Regions from separate parts of the Amycolatopsis sp. NPDC104863 genome, predicted to be linked through region 3. Evidence: riboswitches for the same ligand, from Rfam matches in the RefSeq annotation. Region 3 holds a riboswitch; each other region holds the start of a gene.
The links. Region 3 has a riboswitch for S-adenosylmethionine ahead of ACZ63J_RS40115 (aminotransferase class V-fold PLP-dependent enzyme). Riboswitches for the same ligand answer to the same signal wherever they lie in the genome.

Region 1 (4,320 bases), on a different contig from region 3:
GCGCGAAGGCGTTCGGGATCTTCAGCGCCATCATGATGTCCGGCTCCGCGCTCGGGCTCACCGTCGGCGGCGCGCTGACGGAGTTCCTCGACTGGCGCTGGAGCCTCTACGTCAACGTGCCGATCGCCGTGCTGGCCGGGCTGGGCGCCTGGTTCGCCGTGCCCGCGGCCGCCGCGCACCGGGAGACCAAGCTGGACTGGACCAGTGCGCTGCTCAGCTGCGGCGGGATCGTGCTGCTCGTGCACGCACTGTCCGAAGTGGCCACTGAGGGCTGGAACTCCTTGGTGGTACTGGGTTCCCTGGCGGCGTCCATTGTGCTGCTCGGACTGTTCGTGCGCCGGCAGGCCCGGCACCCGCACCCGCTGCTGCCGCTCACGGTGGTGCGCGACCGCGCCCGCGCCGTCGTGTACCTGACGATCGGGGCGGCGTCGTTCGGCGCGTTCGGGATGTTCCTGTTCCTGACCTACCAGCTGCAGGTCGTGATGGGGTACGGCGCGCTGGCCGCGGCGCTGGCGTTCCTGCCGACGCTCGGCGCGAACATGCTGACGTCCACGCAGGTGTCGAGCCGGCTGCTGGCCCGCGTCGGCCCGCGGCCGCTGCTGGCGGGCGGGCTGTTCGTGCTCGGCTGCGGGCTCCTGCTCGCCACACGGCTGACGCCGGACGCGTCGTACGTCGCGGTGATCCTGCCGATGCAGCTGCTGCTGGGGGTCGGCGCCGGGCTGAGCATGCCGGTGGTGCTGAACGTCGCGACCCGCGGGGTCGGCGCGCGTGACGCGGGCGCGGCGTCGGCGTTCGTGACGACGTCACAGCAGGTGGGGGCCTCGCTCGGGACGGCGGCGCTGAACACGATCGCCACCGCGGCGGCGGCCGGGCTGACCACGCCGGCGGCGATCGTCCACGGTTACACGACGGCCGCGGCCTGGGCGGCGGGCCTCATCGGCGCCGCGGCACTCACCGCGTTGCTGGTCCTGCCTCGCGGCACCCGCTGACCAGAGCCGCCCCCCTGCGGCGCAGGGGGGCCGCTGCAGGTCAGGCGGCCGCGACACCCTGGGGGCCGCGAGCCGTGTGCGTGACGTGGCCACCGCGCTCGGTGACCCACGCGAGGGCCGCGTCGGCGCGCTCGCCGCGGACGCCGAGGCGGAAGCGGCCGACCGGGGTGTCGCCGATCCGGGTCAGGCCGCCGCCGATGGTGGCGAACTCGACGTCGAACCGGCCCGCCGCCTCGGGCAGCAACGCGCCGACCGACGCGAAGCCGACCAGCACGACGTCGACCGAGCGGTCGTAACGCGCGCCCTGCGAGCGGGGGGTCTCGATGGCCGGCAGCAGCGCCTGCGCGGTGCGGCTGGCGGGGTTGGAGATCAGGTCGAGCACCGTGCCGCGCTCGACGACCGTGCCGTCCTCCAGCACCGCGACGTCGTCGCAGACCCGGCGGACCACCCCGGCGTCCGGCGTGGTGACCACCACGGTGACCCCCAGCTCGGACCGGGCCCGGTCGAGCACGGTGAGCACCGCGCCGGCCTCCTCCGGGTCGACACCGGCGGTCGGGTCGTCCGCGAGCAGCACGGCGGGGGCCGCCGCGAGCGCCTTCGCGACCGCGACCCGGCGTAGCTGACCGACGGACAGTTCCGAGGGGCGCTGCGCGGCGCGCGGCGTCAGGCCGACGAGGTCGAGCAGGGAGCCGACCCGGCTGCGGCGCTGCGGGCCGTCGACCCCGAGCTGCTCCAGCGGGGAGGCGATGTTGCCGGCGATGGTGCGCTCGGCGATCAGCTCCGGCTTCGAGCCGACGATCCCCAGCTGGCGGCGGATCTCCCGCAGCCGGCGGCCGTCGAGGGTGCCGGTGTTGAGGCCGTCGAGCCGGACGACACCACGGTCGGGACGCTCCTGCAGCGCGATGCAGCGGGCGAGGACGGACTTGCCCGAACCGGCGGGACCGACCACGCCGAACAGCGAGCCGGCCTGGACGTCGACGCTCACGTCGCGCAGGGCGACGACCGAGTTTCCGTTGGTGGCGAAGGATTTGGACAGGTTTTCGACGGTGATCACGAAGGCTCCAGAAAACGGGGCGCGCTCACTCGGAGGCGCCCGGCCGCATGCGAAATCCGTCCTCTATGGACGGTGCGAGAAGAAGAGGTGGACCGGCTCGGGAAAGCTCAGTTGGAGCGTCGACATGCGGTCACGGAGCGGCGGCCTTCGTCGACTACGCGACGCCTGGTCAGCAGCAGGGGGCGAGCTACCCTCTTCATCGGAAACGGCCTCCATCGGTCCTGGCGGTAGCACCTGCCCTGTGGAGGGTGGTTGCTGCGACTTCGGCGAGCCAGGTCTCTCAGTCGCTCGGGATGGACATACTGAGTAAACCGATCCCGCAGAGCGAACGCAAGCCCGTTGGCCCAGATCACACGACTGGCGGCGTCCGGATGGCGAGACGCGCACGCCGGGAGACGTCGGCGAGCACCCTGCCGGTTGACATCCACAGTGGACGTCGCCCGGGGCTAGCGGGCGGCGGCGAGCCGGGCGAAGTCGTGGACGTCGAGCTGCTCGCCGCGCGTCTTCGGGTCGATCCCGGCGGCCGCCAGCAGCTCGCCGGCGCGCTCGGCCGAGCCCGCCCAGCCCGCCAGCGCGGCCCGGAGCGTCTTCCTGCGCTGTGAGAAAGCGGCGTCGACGAGCCCGAAGAGCCGCTCCCGGTCGTCGGACGCCGGCGCGTCGCCGCGCTCGAAGGCGACGAGCGCGGAGTCGACGTTCGGTACCGGCCAGAACACCGAGCGTGGCACCGCGGCGACCTTGCGCGCCGGGCCGTACCAGGCGAGCTTGACGCTCGGCACGCCGTAGATCCGGCTGCCCGGGCCGGCCGCCATCCGGTCGGCGACCTCGGTCTGGACCATCACGAGGCCGGAGGTGAGCGACGGCACTTCGGCGAGCAGGTGCAACACGACCGGCACAGCGACGTTGTAGGGGAGGTTGGCGACGAGGGCGGTCGGCGCCGGCAGCTCGGCGTCGGTGACGCGCATGGCGTCGGCCTCGAGGACGGTGAGCCGCTCGGCGGCGTCCGGCCCCCGCTCGGCGACGGTCTTCGGCAGCCGTTCGGCGAGCTTGGGATCGATCTCGACGGCGACGACCCGCGCGCCGGTGGCGAGCAGCCCCAGCGTCAGCGACCCGAGGCCGGGCCCGACCTCGAGCACGACGTCGTCCGGACCGACCGAGGCGAGCTCGACGATCCGGCGGACGGTGTTGGGATCGTGCACGAAGTTCTGCCCGAGCTTCTTCGTCGGCCGCACGTCGAGTTCGGCCGCCAGCCCGCGGATCTCGGCAGGTCCCAGCAGTTCAACCACCGGCCGAGCTTACCGATGGGCCATCTCGCGCCCCCGGACGGTCGGTTCGCGGTGATCGAGGACGGAACTCACGTGATCAGGAGCGGAACTCGCGTGATTGAGCGCGGAACTCGCGTGATTGGAGGGGCATCTCGCGTGATTGAGCAGGCATCACGCGTGACTGGGCGGGCATCGGGTGTGATGCCCCGCCAATCACAGGTGATGCCCCTCCGGACACGCGTGATGCCCCTCGGCGCACGCGAAAAGGCCCCCGTCCGGGGAGGACGGGGGCCGGTTCGGGAGTTCGTCAGGCCTTCTTGCCGCAGACCGGCCAGGCGCCGTAACCGCCGCGGGCGTCGCGGACCTTCTCGGCCACCGAGATCTGCTGCTCGCGCGTCGCCTGGCTCGGCAGCGCCGCGTACTGGGAGCCGCCGTAGGCGTTCCAGGTCTGCTTGTCGAACTGGAGGCCGCCGTAGTAGCCGTTGCCGGTGTTGGTGGCCCAGTTGCCGCCCGACTCGCACTGCGCGATGCGGTCCCACGAGGACGCGTCGCCGATGACCGGGTTCGCCGGCTTCTTCGTGCCGACGTGGATGATCTTCGGCTTGGCCTCCGTGATGACCTGCTCGGAGACGCTCTCGCGCGAGACCTCTTTGCCGTTCTTCTGCGTGACCTTGTAGGTCACCATCTTCTCGCCGGGCGTGCCGGGGTCCTCGACCTCGGTCTTGCCCTTCTCGAGGTTCGGGTCGTCGACCTTCTGCTCGGGCGGGTCGATGGTCTCCTTCTGGACGACCGTCGAGACGCCGGTGCGGCTGATGTGCACCTCGGCGCCGTCGGTCAGCTTGACGTCCAGACCACCTTCGGCGGCGTCCTCCGGGCCCAGGGTGAGCTTGTACTCGCCCAGGAACTCCTTCGTGGTGACCGCGGTCGTCTTGACCGGCTTCGGCGCGTTCGCGCCGTCGTACAGCGTGATGTTCTTGAGGGTCTTGATCTCGACGGTGGCGCCCTGGAGGGGCAG
Region 2 (4,320 bases), on a different contig from region 3:
CGCAGGTCCCGGCGGACGGGGCCGGGAGCCGGGCTGTTAGAGTTGTCGCTCGCTGCCCGTGCGGCATTCCGTCATGGAGGAAACCTGCTTTCGAGCAGGGCCACTTCAGCGCGGCGGCGAATCTCACCGAGTGAAACAGGAGTTGCCCTATGGCCAACATCAAGTCGCAGATCAAGCGCATCACGACGAACGAGAAGGCGCGTCAGCGCAACCAGGCGATCCGGTCCTCGGTGAAGACCGCGATCCGCAAGGTCCGCGAAGCCGCCGACGCCGGCGACAAGGCCAAGGCTGCCGAGCTGCAGCGCGACGCCGCCCAGAAGCTGGACAAGGCCGTCTCGAAGGGCGTCATCCACGCCAACCAGGCCGCCAACAAGAAGTCGGCGCTCGCGAAGCGCGTCAACGCGCTCTGAGCAAGCTGTTTCTGGAGAAGCCCCGGCCTCGGCCGGGGCTTTCTTCATGTCAGCGGTCGCCCTTGGCGGCCGCCACCTCCAGCACGGCTCGTTCCAGCGCGTAACCCGGGTCGGCCGCCACGCCCTTGACCTCGGCGTTCAGCCGCGCGACCACCCGCATCGCCGTGGCCAGCCCGTCCTGGTTCCAGCCCCGGGACTGGCCCTGCGCCTTGCGGATCTTCCACGGCGGCATGCCCAGCTCACCGGCCAGCTGGTTGGGGTTGCCCCGGCCCGCGCCGGAGACGCGGGCGATCGTGCGGACGGCGTCAGCCAGCGCGTCGGCGACCAGGACGTGCGGGACCCCGAGCTGCATCGCCCAGCGCAACGACTCCAGCGCCGCCGCGCGGTCACCGCTGACCGCCCGCTCCGCGACCGCGAACCCGGTGACGTCGGCGCGGCCGCGGTGGTAGCGCCGGACCGCTTCGGCGTCGACCGCGCCGCCGGTGTCTGCGACCAGCTGCGTCGCGGCGGAGGAGAGTTCCCGCAGGTCGGAGCCCACGGCGTCGATGAGCGCGGCGACACCGGCCGGGTCGATCTTGCCGCCCACCCGGCGCACCTCGTGCCGCACGAACTGCTCCCGCTCAGCGGGCTTCGTCATCTTCGGGCATTCCGTGACTTCGGCGCCGGCCTTCTTCAGCACGGCCGGGAGCGTCTTGCCGGCCTTGCTGCGGCCACCGCCGGTGTGCACGACGACCAGCACGACCCCCTCCGCCGGGTCCTTCAGGTAGGACGCCACGGCGTCGGCCAGCTCCTGCGAGATGTCCTGCGCCGACTCCAGGACGATCACGCGCCCTTCGCTGAACAGCGAGGGACTGACGAGTTCGGCCAGCTCAGGGGCTGTGAGATCGGACACCCGGACGCGGGTCAGCTCGGCGGTCGCGTCGATCGCGCGGGCCGCGGCCAGCGTCTCGCGGACGGCGCGCTCGATCAGCAGTTCTTCCTCACCCAGGACCAGGTGCAGCGGGGGCGGGGCGGTGGCTTGCGCGGTCACCGGAGGATCCTCTCACTTCTCCGAACGTGCGCCCGCTCCGGTGATGTGGAGCCGCCACCATGGCACGGTCCGAACGCCATGTCGTACGGTGTGCTCGAGGCGGCGCGTTTGTGGCGCGCCCCGACAACCGAATACCGCTCATCCAGAGGGGCAGAGGGAACGGCCCGACGAAGCCCCGGCAACCGGCGTACAGCCCGTCATCCCGCGATCGCGGGGTAGCTGACGACCACGGTGCCAATTCCGGCCCGCTTCGGCGGGGCAGATGAGGAAAGGAACCTCGCGATGACCGCAACCCTCGGCACGACCTCCACCACCAAGACCCCGGATCTCGGACCGGCCGTCGAACTGGTGTCGAAGGAAGAGGGCCACCGGCAGCCGCTCGCCCCCGAGTTCGTCTCCGCCGAAGACTTCTCGCCGCTCGAGGTCGCCTACGACTTCGGCCGCGTCCGCCGCGAAGACATCGAGGCCGGCCCCAAGAACATCTGGCGCTACAAGAAGCTCCTCCCGGTTCCGTCGAACATCGAAGAAATCCCGAACACCGAGCCCGGCGCGACCCGCCTGGTGCGCGCCGACCGCCTCGCCAAGGAGCTCGGCCTCAAGCGCGTGTGGGTCAAGGACGACACCGGCAACCCGACGCACTCCTTCAAGGACCGCGTGGTTGCCGTCGCGCTGGCCGCGGCCCGCGAGTTCGGGTTCGAGGTGCTCGCGTGTCCCTCGACCGGCAACCTGGCCAACGCGACGGCCGCCGCGGCCGCCCGTGCCGGCTGGCGGTCGGTCGTGCTGATCCCGAAGTCCCTCGAGCGCGCCAAGATCCTCACCACCGCGGTGTACGACGGCGACCTCATCGCCATCGACGGCAACTACGACGACGTCAACCGCCTCGCCACCGAGCTCGCCGGTGAGCACCCGAAGTGGGCGTTCGTGAACGTGAACGTCCGGCCGTACTACTCGGAAGGCTCGAAGACGCTGGCCTTCGAGGTCGCCGAGCAGCTCGGCTGGCGCATCCCGCCGCAGATCGTCGTGCCGATCGCCTCCGGTTCGCAGCTCACCAAGGTGGACAAGGGTTTCCGCGAGCTGGGTCAGCTCGGTCTCGTGGACGCCAGCCCGTACAAGGTGTTCGGCGCCCAGGCCACGGGCTGCTCGCCGGTGTCGGCCGCGTTCCGCGGCGGCCACGACGTCGTCCAGCCGGTGAAGCCGGACACGATCGCCCGTTCGCTGGCGATCGGCAACCCGGCCGACGGCCCGTACGTGCTCGACATCGTCAACCGCACCGGCGGCGCGATCGAGGACGTCTCCGACGAAGAGGTCGTCGAAGGCATCCGCCTGCTGGCCCGCACCGAGGGCATCTTCACCGAGACGGCCGGTGGCGTCACCGTCGCCACGGCGAAGAAGCTGGTCGAGACGGGCAAGCTGGACCCGGACGCCGAGACCGTGCTCCTCATCACCGGCGACGGCCTCAAGACCCTCGACGCGATCGAGAACCACGTGGGCCCCAAGGCGGTCCTCCCGCCGTCGGCCGCCGCGGTGAACAAGGCGCTCGGGTACTGATCTTCGCCCGGCGGTGTGCCGGGGCGGGCCGCGTGGCTCGCCCCGGCTCATCGGCGCGGTGGGCCGCGGGGCTCGCCCCGGCGTGAGACCGCCGGGCCCGCCGGTTCGCCTACCACGGCGGTGTCTCCGTCCTGGTCCGTCCGGGTCACCCGTGCGCCCAACGCCACCAGAGTGTCCATTGTGGACTTGCTGGGATGCCCGTAGGTGTTGCCCGCGCCCACGCTGACCAACGCCACCCGCGGCGCCACCGCGGCGAGGAACGACGGCAGCGAGTACCGCGAGCCGTGGTGTGGGACCTTCAGCACCTCCGCTTTCAAGTCTGCGACGTCGGCCAGGAGATCCGCCTGCGCGGCCAGTTCGACGTCGCCGGTCAGGAGCATCCGACCGGCTGCTGTCTGCGCCCGGAGGACCACCGAGCTGTTGTTGATCGTGGTGCCGTCCTGCCCGGCTGCACGGGCCGGGACGTAGCGCGGGCCGAGCACGTCGAGTGAGAGCCCGGGCCAGTCCAGCCGCTCCCCCGGGTTCAGCTCGACCAGGGGCACGGACTGGCGGGCCGCCTCCGCGGCGACCTGCCGCCACGCCCACTCCGGCGCGCGCCCCGGCCCGACGGCGATGCCACCGACCGCGCGGCCGTCGAAGACCGACGCGAGCCCGCCGATGTGGTCGGCATGCAGGTGGCTCAGCACCACCAACGGGATCCGGTCGACGGCGAGCCGGTGCAGGCACTCGTCGACCGGTCCCGGCTCGGGTCCGGTGTCGATGACGATCGCCCGCCCGGGCTCGGCGGTCGCCAGGACGACCGCGTCACCCTGCCCGACGTCGCATTCGACCATCGCCCAGTCGCGCGGTGGCCACGCCGGCGCGATCACCCGGACCGGCACGAGCACCAGCAGCGCGCCGACGACCAGCACGGCCATGAGCAGCCGGATCCGCCGGTGGCGGGCGGCCAGCACCAGCACGAGGAGCACACCGGCGGCGAGCAGGCCGCCGGCCCAGCCGCCGGGCCACGCGACTGTCGCGCCCGGGGCTCGTGCGCCGTGCCGCGCCACCGTGATCAGCCAGCGTGCCTCCGGATCGGCCAGGTGCACCAAGACCTTCCCCGCGCCCGGCCACCAGGGACCGGTGACCGTCGCCAGCACGCCAAGCACGGTCGCCGGAGCCACTACCGGTGCCGCGAGGACGTTGGTCAGCACCGAAACCAGGCTCACCGAGCCCGCCATGCCCGCGATCACTGGCGCAGTCACGAGGAACGCCGCCAGCGGGATCGCCAGCCCTTCGGCGAACCCCGGCGGAACGCCGAGGCGGACGAGCGCGGCCGCCCAGCGAGGCGCG
Region 3 (4,320 bases):
GTCCGGCATCAACGACGCGCCGGCCTACATCGCCGTCGTCGTGCTGGCCGAAGGCACCACTGTGGATTGGACGCTGCCGCTGCTGGTGGTCTACGAGCTGGGCGCGGGCCTGGCCATCGGGCTCGCCTTCGGCTGGCTCGGCGGGATCGCGCTGCGGCGGGCCGCGCTGCCGGCGACCGGTCTCTACCCGCTCGCCACCGTCGCGGTGTGCGTCGTGGCGTACTCGTCCGGGCAGCTGGCGCACGCGTCCGGGCTGCTCGCCACCTACGTCGCCGCGCTGGTGCTCGGCAACTCGCGGCTGCCGCACCGCTCGGACACGCTGTCGTTCGCCGAAGGGCTCGGCTGGCTGGCGCAGATCGGGCTGTTCGTGCTGCTCGGGCTGTTCGCCTCACCGAGCCGGCTGCTCGAGACGCTGGTGCCGGGCCTGGTCGCGGGCGCCGTCGTGCTGCTGCTGGCCCGGCCGGTGTCCGTCGTGCTGTCGATGCTGCCGTTCAAGCTGCCGTGGCGGGAACAGGTGTTCCTGTCGTGGGCCGGGCTGCGCGGCGCGGTGCCGATCGTGCTCGCGATGATCCCGCTCTCGCAGGGGCTGCCGGGCGCGCAACGACTGGTCGACGCGGTGTTCGTGCTGGTCATCGTGCTGACGCTGCTCCAGGGGGCGACGCTCGGGCCGCTCGCGCGCTGGCTCGGGCTGTCCAAGAAGTCCGAGCCGCACGAGATCGAGGTCGACTCCGCGCCGCTGGACGAGCTGGGCGCCGAGCTGCTGCAGGTCCGCATCCAGCCCGGGTCGAAGCTGCACGGCGTGTACCTGTCCGAGCTGCGCCTGCCGGTCGGGGCGACGGTCAGCCTGGTCGTGCGCGAAGGCGCCGGCTTCACCCCGCAGAAGACGAGCCGGCTGCAGGAGCACGACCAGCTGCTGGTCGTCACGACGAGCGTCGTCCGCGACACCGTCGAACGCCGGCTCCGCGCGGTGGACCGGGCCGGGCGCCTGGCCCGCTGGAAGGGCGAGTCGGGCCGTTAGCCCGTTCGTGGTCGTGGCCGGTCCGTGATCGATCGGACGACTGGGCTGGCGCTGGCCTGCGTCTTGTCCGGTCCTTGTCCGGTTCTCGTGCTGACCTGGTGATCTTTTTCCGTGAGGGTGATCGTCGGGCATAAAAACGCCGTGTGATCTTCCCAGTGATCCAACCTTTGGCCTACTGTGCGCTCGATCCGGTTAGTTCGAATGGGTGAGTGAACAGCCAAAGGAGTACGCACGGTGACGAAGCTGCATGTTCGTGGGGCGGTTCTGGCCGCCGTGATGACCGCCGCCTGCGGGCTGCTCGCCGCGCCGGCCGCGAGCGCCGAAGTGGCGCCGTTCCCGGCCCTGGCCCTGCCGTTCAAGGCGGGCCAGCAGGTGTACTCGGCCGGCATCCACTCCGACGACGGCAGCACCGGGGTCAAGAACGCCGTCGACTTCAGCCCGGCCGACCGCACCGTGCGGGCCCCGCTGGCCGGCACCGTGCACCTCCAGCACTGCGCGGGCGGCGACTGGGTGACCATCGACCACGCCGGCGGCTGGCGGACCGGGTACTACCACATGGAGGCCATCAAGGTCACCGACGGTGAGCAGGTCGAGGCCGGGGCCGAGCTCGGCTCGACCGGCAACGCGCTCCCGTGCGGCGGCAGCAGCACCGGCGCGCACGTCCACTTCACGCTCTGGACGCTGCCGGACGCCCCGGCGGCGAACTGGGACGGCAAGTCCTTCGCCGAGGTTTCGACGGCGGTCGCCGCGGCCCACGGCGAGCCGGTCGACGGGAAGACCCTGGGCGGCTGGCGCTTCACCGCCGGATCCGAGCAGTACCAGGGCACCGCGACGCACCTCGCGGACAACGCCGTCACGCAGCTGCCGGGCCACTTCCGCGCGAAGCTCTGACCCTTCTCGCATCCTGCGCAGTCCTGTGAGCGGCGTCTCAGAATGCGAACCGGGGGTTGGCCGCCGCGTCCGGTTTCGGTTACCTTCGAGCCAGGTCATGAGTGCCAGCGTCAAGCCCCGGCTTGCTGGCCGGCAACCCTCCTACCGCGGTGGGGTGCCCCGGGTGAAGACCGGGCCGGTCGCGTCGTGCGACGGGCAAGCGCGGGCCCCTCGCCGGGGTCCCCCGGACTGCCGAGGAGGCACCGATGACTCTCGCCATCGACCGCACCAGCACCGTCGCTCCCGTCGAGCTCGTCGAAACCGTTGTCCCGCAGGAAATCCCGGCCGTCGCCGGCGCGTCGCTGCGGGTCCCGCTCGTCACCGGCGGCGAGATCGGCTACGCCAACCTCGACCACGCGGCGAGCGCGCCGTGCCTGGAGGCCGTCCGCGGCGCCGTCGACGAGTTCCTGCCCTGGTACGCCAGCGTCCACCGCGGCGCGGGCTTCGCGTCGCAGGTGTCGACGAAGCTCTACGAGCGCACCCGTGACACCCTGCGCCGGTTTGTCGGCGCGCGCCGGACCGACACCGTCGTGTTCACGCGCAACACCACGGACTCCTTCAACCTGCTCGCCCGCAGCCTCCCGCCGCGCACCTCGGTGGTCGTGTTCGACACCGAGCACCACGCGGCGCTGCTTCCGTGGCGGGGCCCGCACGTCCGGCGGATCCCGACCCCGCGCACCCGCCTCGCCGCGGTGTCCGCTGTGGACGAAGCGCTCGCCGGCTGCCCCGAAGGACCGCGCCTGGTGGTCGTCACCGGAGCGTCCAATGTGACCGGTGAGCTGCTCCCGGTCGCCGAAATCGCCGCGGTGGCACGGAAACACGGCGCCCGCATCGCGCTCGACGCCGCCCAGCTCGCCCCGCACCGCCGCGTCTCGATCAAGGAGCTGGACGTCGACTACGTCGCCCTCTCCGGCCACAAGCTGTACGCGCCATTCGGCGCCGGCGCGCTGATCGGCCGCGCCGACTGGCTGCGCGCCGCCCAGCCGTACCTCGCCGGCGGCGGCGCGACCAAGCTCGTCACCGACGACGCCGTGGTCTGGAACGACGGGCCCGAGCGCCACGAAGCGGGCTCGCCCAACACTGTCGGCGTGTACGCGCTCGATGTCGCCTGCGAAACCCTGAGCCGCAACTGGGCCGCGGTCGAAGCGCACGAGCAGGCCCTGCTCACCCGGCTGCGCAAGGGTTTGGAGAGCATCCCCGGCTGCGCCGAGCTGCGGTTGTTCGACGCGCCGGTCGACCGCGTCGGCACGGTCAGCTTCGTCGTCGACGGCTTCGACCCCGGCTGGCTCGCGGCCGTGCTGTCGGCCGAGTACGGCATCGGCGTGCGCGACGGTGCGTTCTGCGCCCACATCGCGGCGAAGCGGCTCATCGGTGTCGCCGGCGGTGACGGCCGGCAGGCGGTGCGCGTCAGCCTCGGCCTCGGCAGCACCGAGGAGCACGTCGACCGCGTGGTGCTGGCGCTGCGCCAGATCGTCGCCCGCGGCGCGCGCTGGGAGTACACGAAGGTGGACGGCCGCTGGGCGCCGGTGGGCGACCCGCGGGAGCTGCCGCCGTTCTGCTGAGCGCTAGCCTGGGCCGATGGGGAGGCACGGGGTTTCGTTGGCACTGCTCGGTTTTGCCGAGCTGGTCCTGGTCACGGTCGAGCTGTTCCGCCGCTCGGCCGTGACCGCCGAGCTGGCGTCGCACTTCGCGCCGGCCGCGCCGTCGTACCAGAGTGTTTTCGGGCTCACCGTCGACGACCACGGTGGCCCGCAGCAGTTCCTCAGTATTTCCGACACGGTGATCGCCTACCGCGGTGGGATCGGGGTGGCCTGGCAGTGGGCGCTCATCGCCGCGTTCCTCGCGGTGGTCGCCGGGTACGCCCGGCGGCTCGGCGCGAAAGCCGCAGTGCTGGCCGCCGCCGGCGTCGTGCTCGCGGTGCCGCTGCTGGATCTGCTCGCCTACAGCTGGTTCGGCCTCGACGCCACGGCCCGGGGCCCGATCCTCGCGACGCTCGGCCTCGCCGTCGTCGCGGGGTGGGAACGCAGTCCGTTTATCCTCGCCACCGCCGTGCTTTCCGGGGCGGTCGCCGTCCTCGTCGCGGACCTGCCCGGTGTGCTGATCTCGGCCGGCGTCCTGCTGGCGGGCGCTATCCTGCCCCGATGGGGAGATCGCGCGACTACTGGTTCCCGTTGGCCGCACTGGGGTTCGCGCAGCTCGTGATGGCGGTGGTCGCCCTGGTCCCGGAAACGCCGGAGGCCGGCCAGTTCGTGCACTCGCGCGCCTACGAGCTGCCCCAGGACCTGTCCGGGGTCGGGCTCGGCACCGGCGGGGTCGGGGGCACGGGGTGGTACTCCACCGACGTCTACGCGACGAACGTCGTGCCGCCCGCG

Region 1: linked by a shared signal. The riboswitch ahead of ACZ63J_RS26520 (methionine ABC transporter ATP-binding protein) and the one ahead of ACZ63J_RS40115 (aminotransferase class V-fold PLP-dependent enzyme) in region 3 are both predicted to bind S-adenosylmethionine.
Region 2: linked by a shared signal. The riboswitch ahead of thrC (threonine synthase) and the one ahead of ACZ63J_RS40115 (aminotransferase class V-fold PLP-dependent enzyme) in region 3 are both predicted to bind S-adenosylmethionine.

The regions. Positions count from the first base shown of each region.
Region 1 is NZ_JBVJOW010000004.1:1,022,344-1,026,663, reverse strand. Features, by position in the region: gene ACZ63J_RS26525 (MFS transporter) at 1-989, shown strand, start outside; gene ACZ63J_RS26520 (methionine ABC transporter ATP-binding protein) at 1,030-2,043, opposite strand; SAM riboswitch class I at 2,237-2,343, opposite strand; gene rsmA (16S rRNA (adenine(1518)-N(6)/adenine(1519)-N(6))-dimethyltransferase RsmA) at 2,490-3,326, opposite strand; gene ACZ63J_RS26510 (transglycosylase family protein) at 3,613-4,320, opposite strand, start outside.
Region 2 is NZ_JBVJOW010000006.1:194,789-199,108, reverse strand. Features, by position in the region: gene rpsT (30S ribosomal protein S20) at 150-410, shown strand; gene holA (DNA polymerase III subunit delta) at 460-1,440, opposite strand; SAM riboswitch class I at 1,576-1,709, shown strand; gene thrC (threonine synthase) at 1,723-2,988, shown strand; gene ACZ63J_RS31570 (DNA internalization-related competence protein ComEC/Rec2) at 3,036-4,320, opposite strand, start outside.
Region 3 is NZ_JBVJOW010000009.1:308,612-312,931, forward strand. Features, by position in the region: gene ACZ63J_RS40105 (potassium/proton antiporter) at 1-1,018, shown strand, start outside; gene ACZ63J_RS40110 (M23 family metallopeptidase) at 1,253-1,909, shown strand; SAM riboswitch class IV at 2,003-2,117, shown strand; gene ACZ63J_RS40115 (aminotransferase class V-fold PLP-dependent enzyme) at 2,155-3,510, shown strand; gene ACZ63J_RS40120 (hypothetical protein) at 3,527-4,150, shown strand; gene ACZ63J_RS40125 (hypothetical protein) at 4,090-4,320, shown strand, end outside.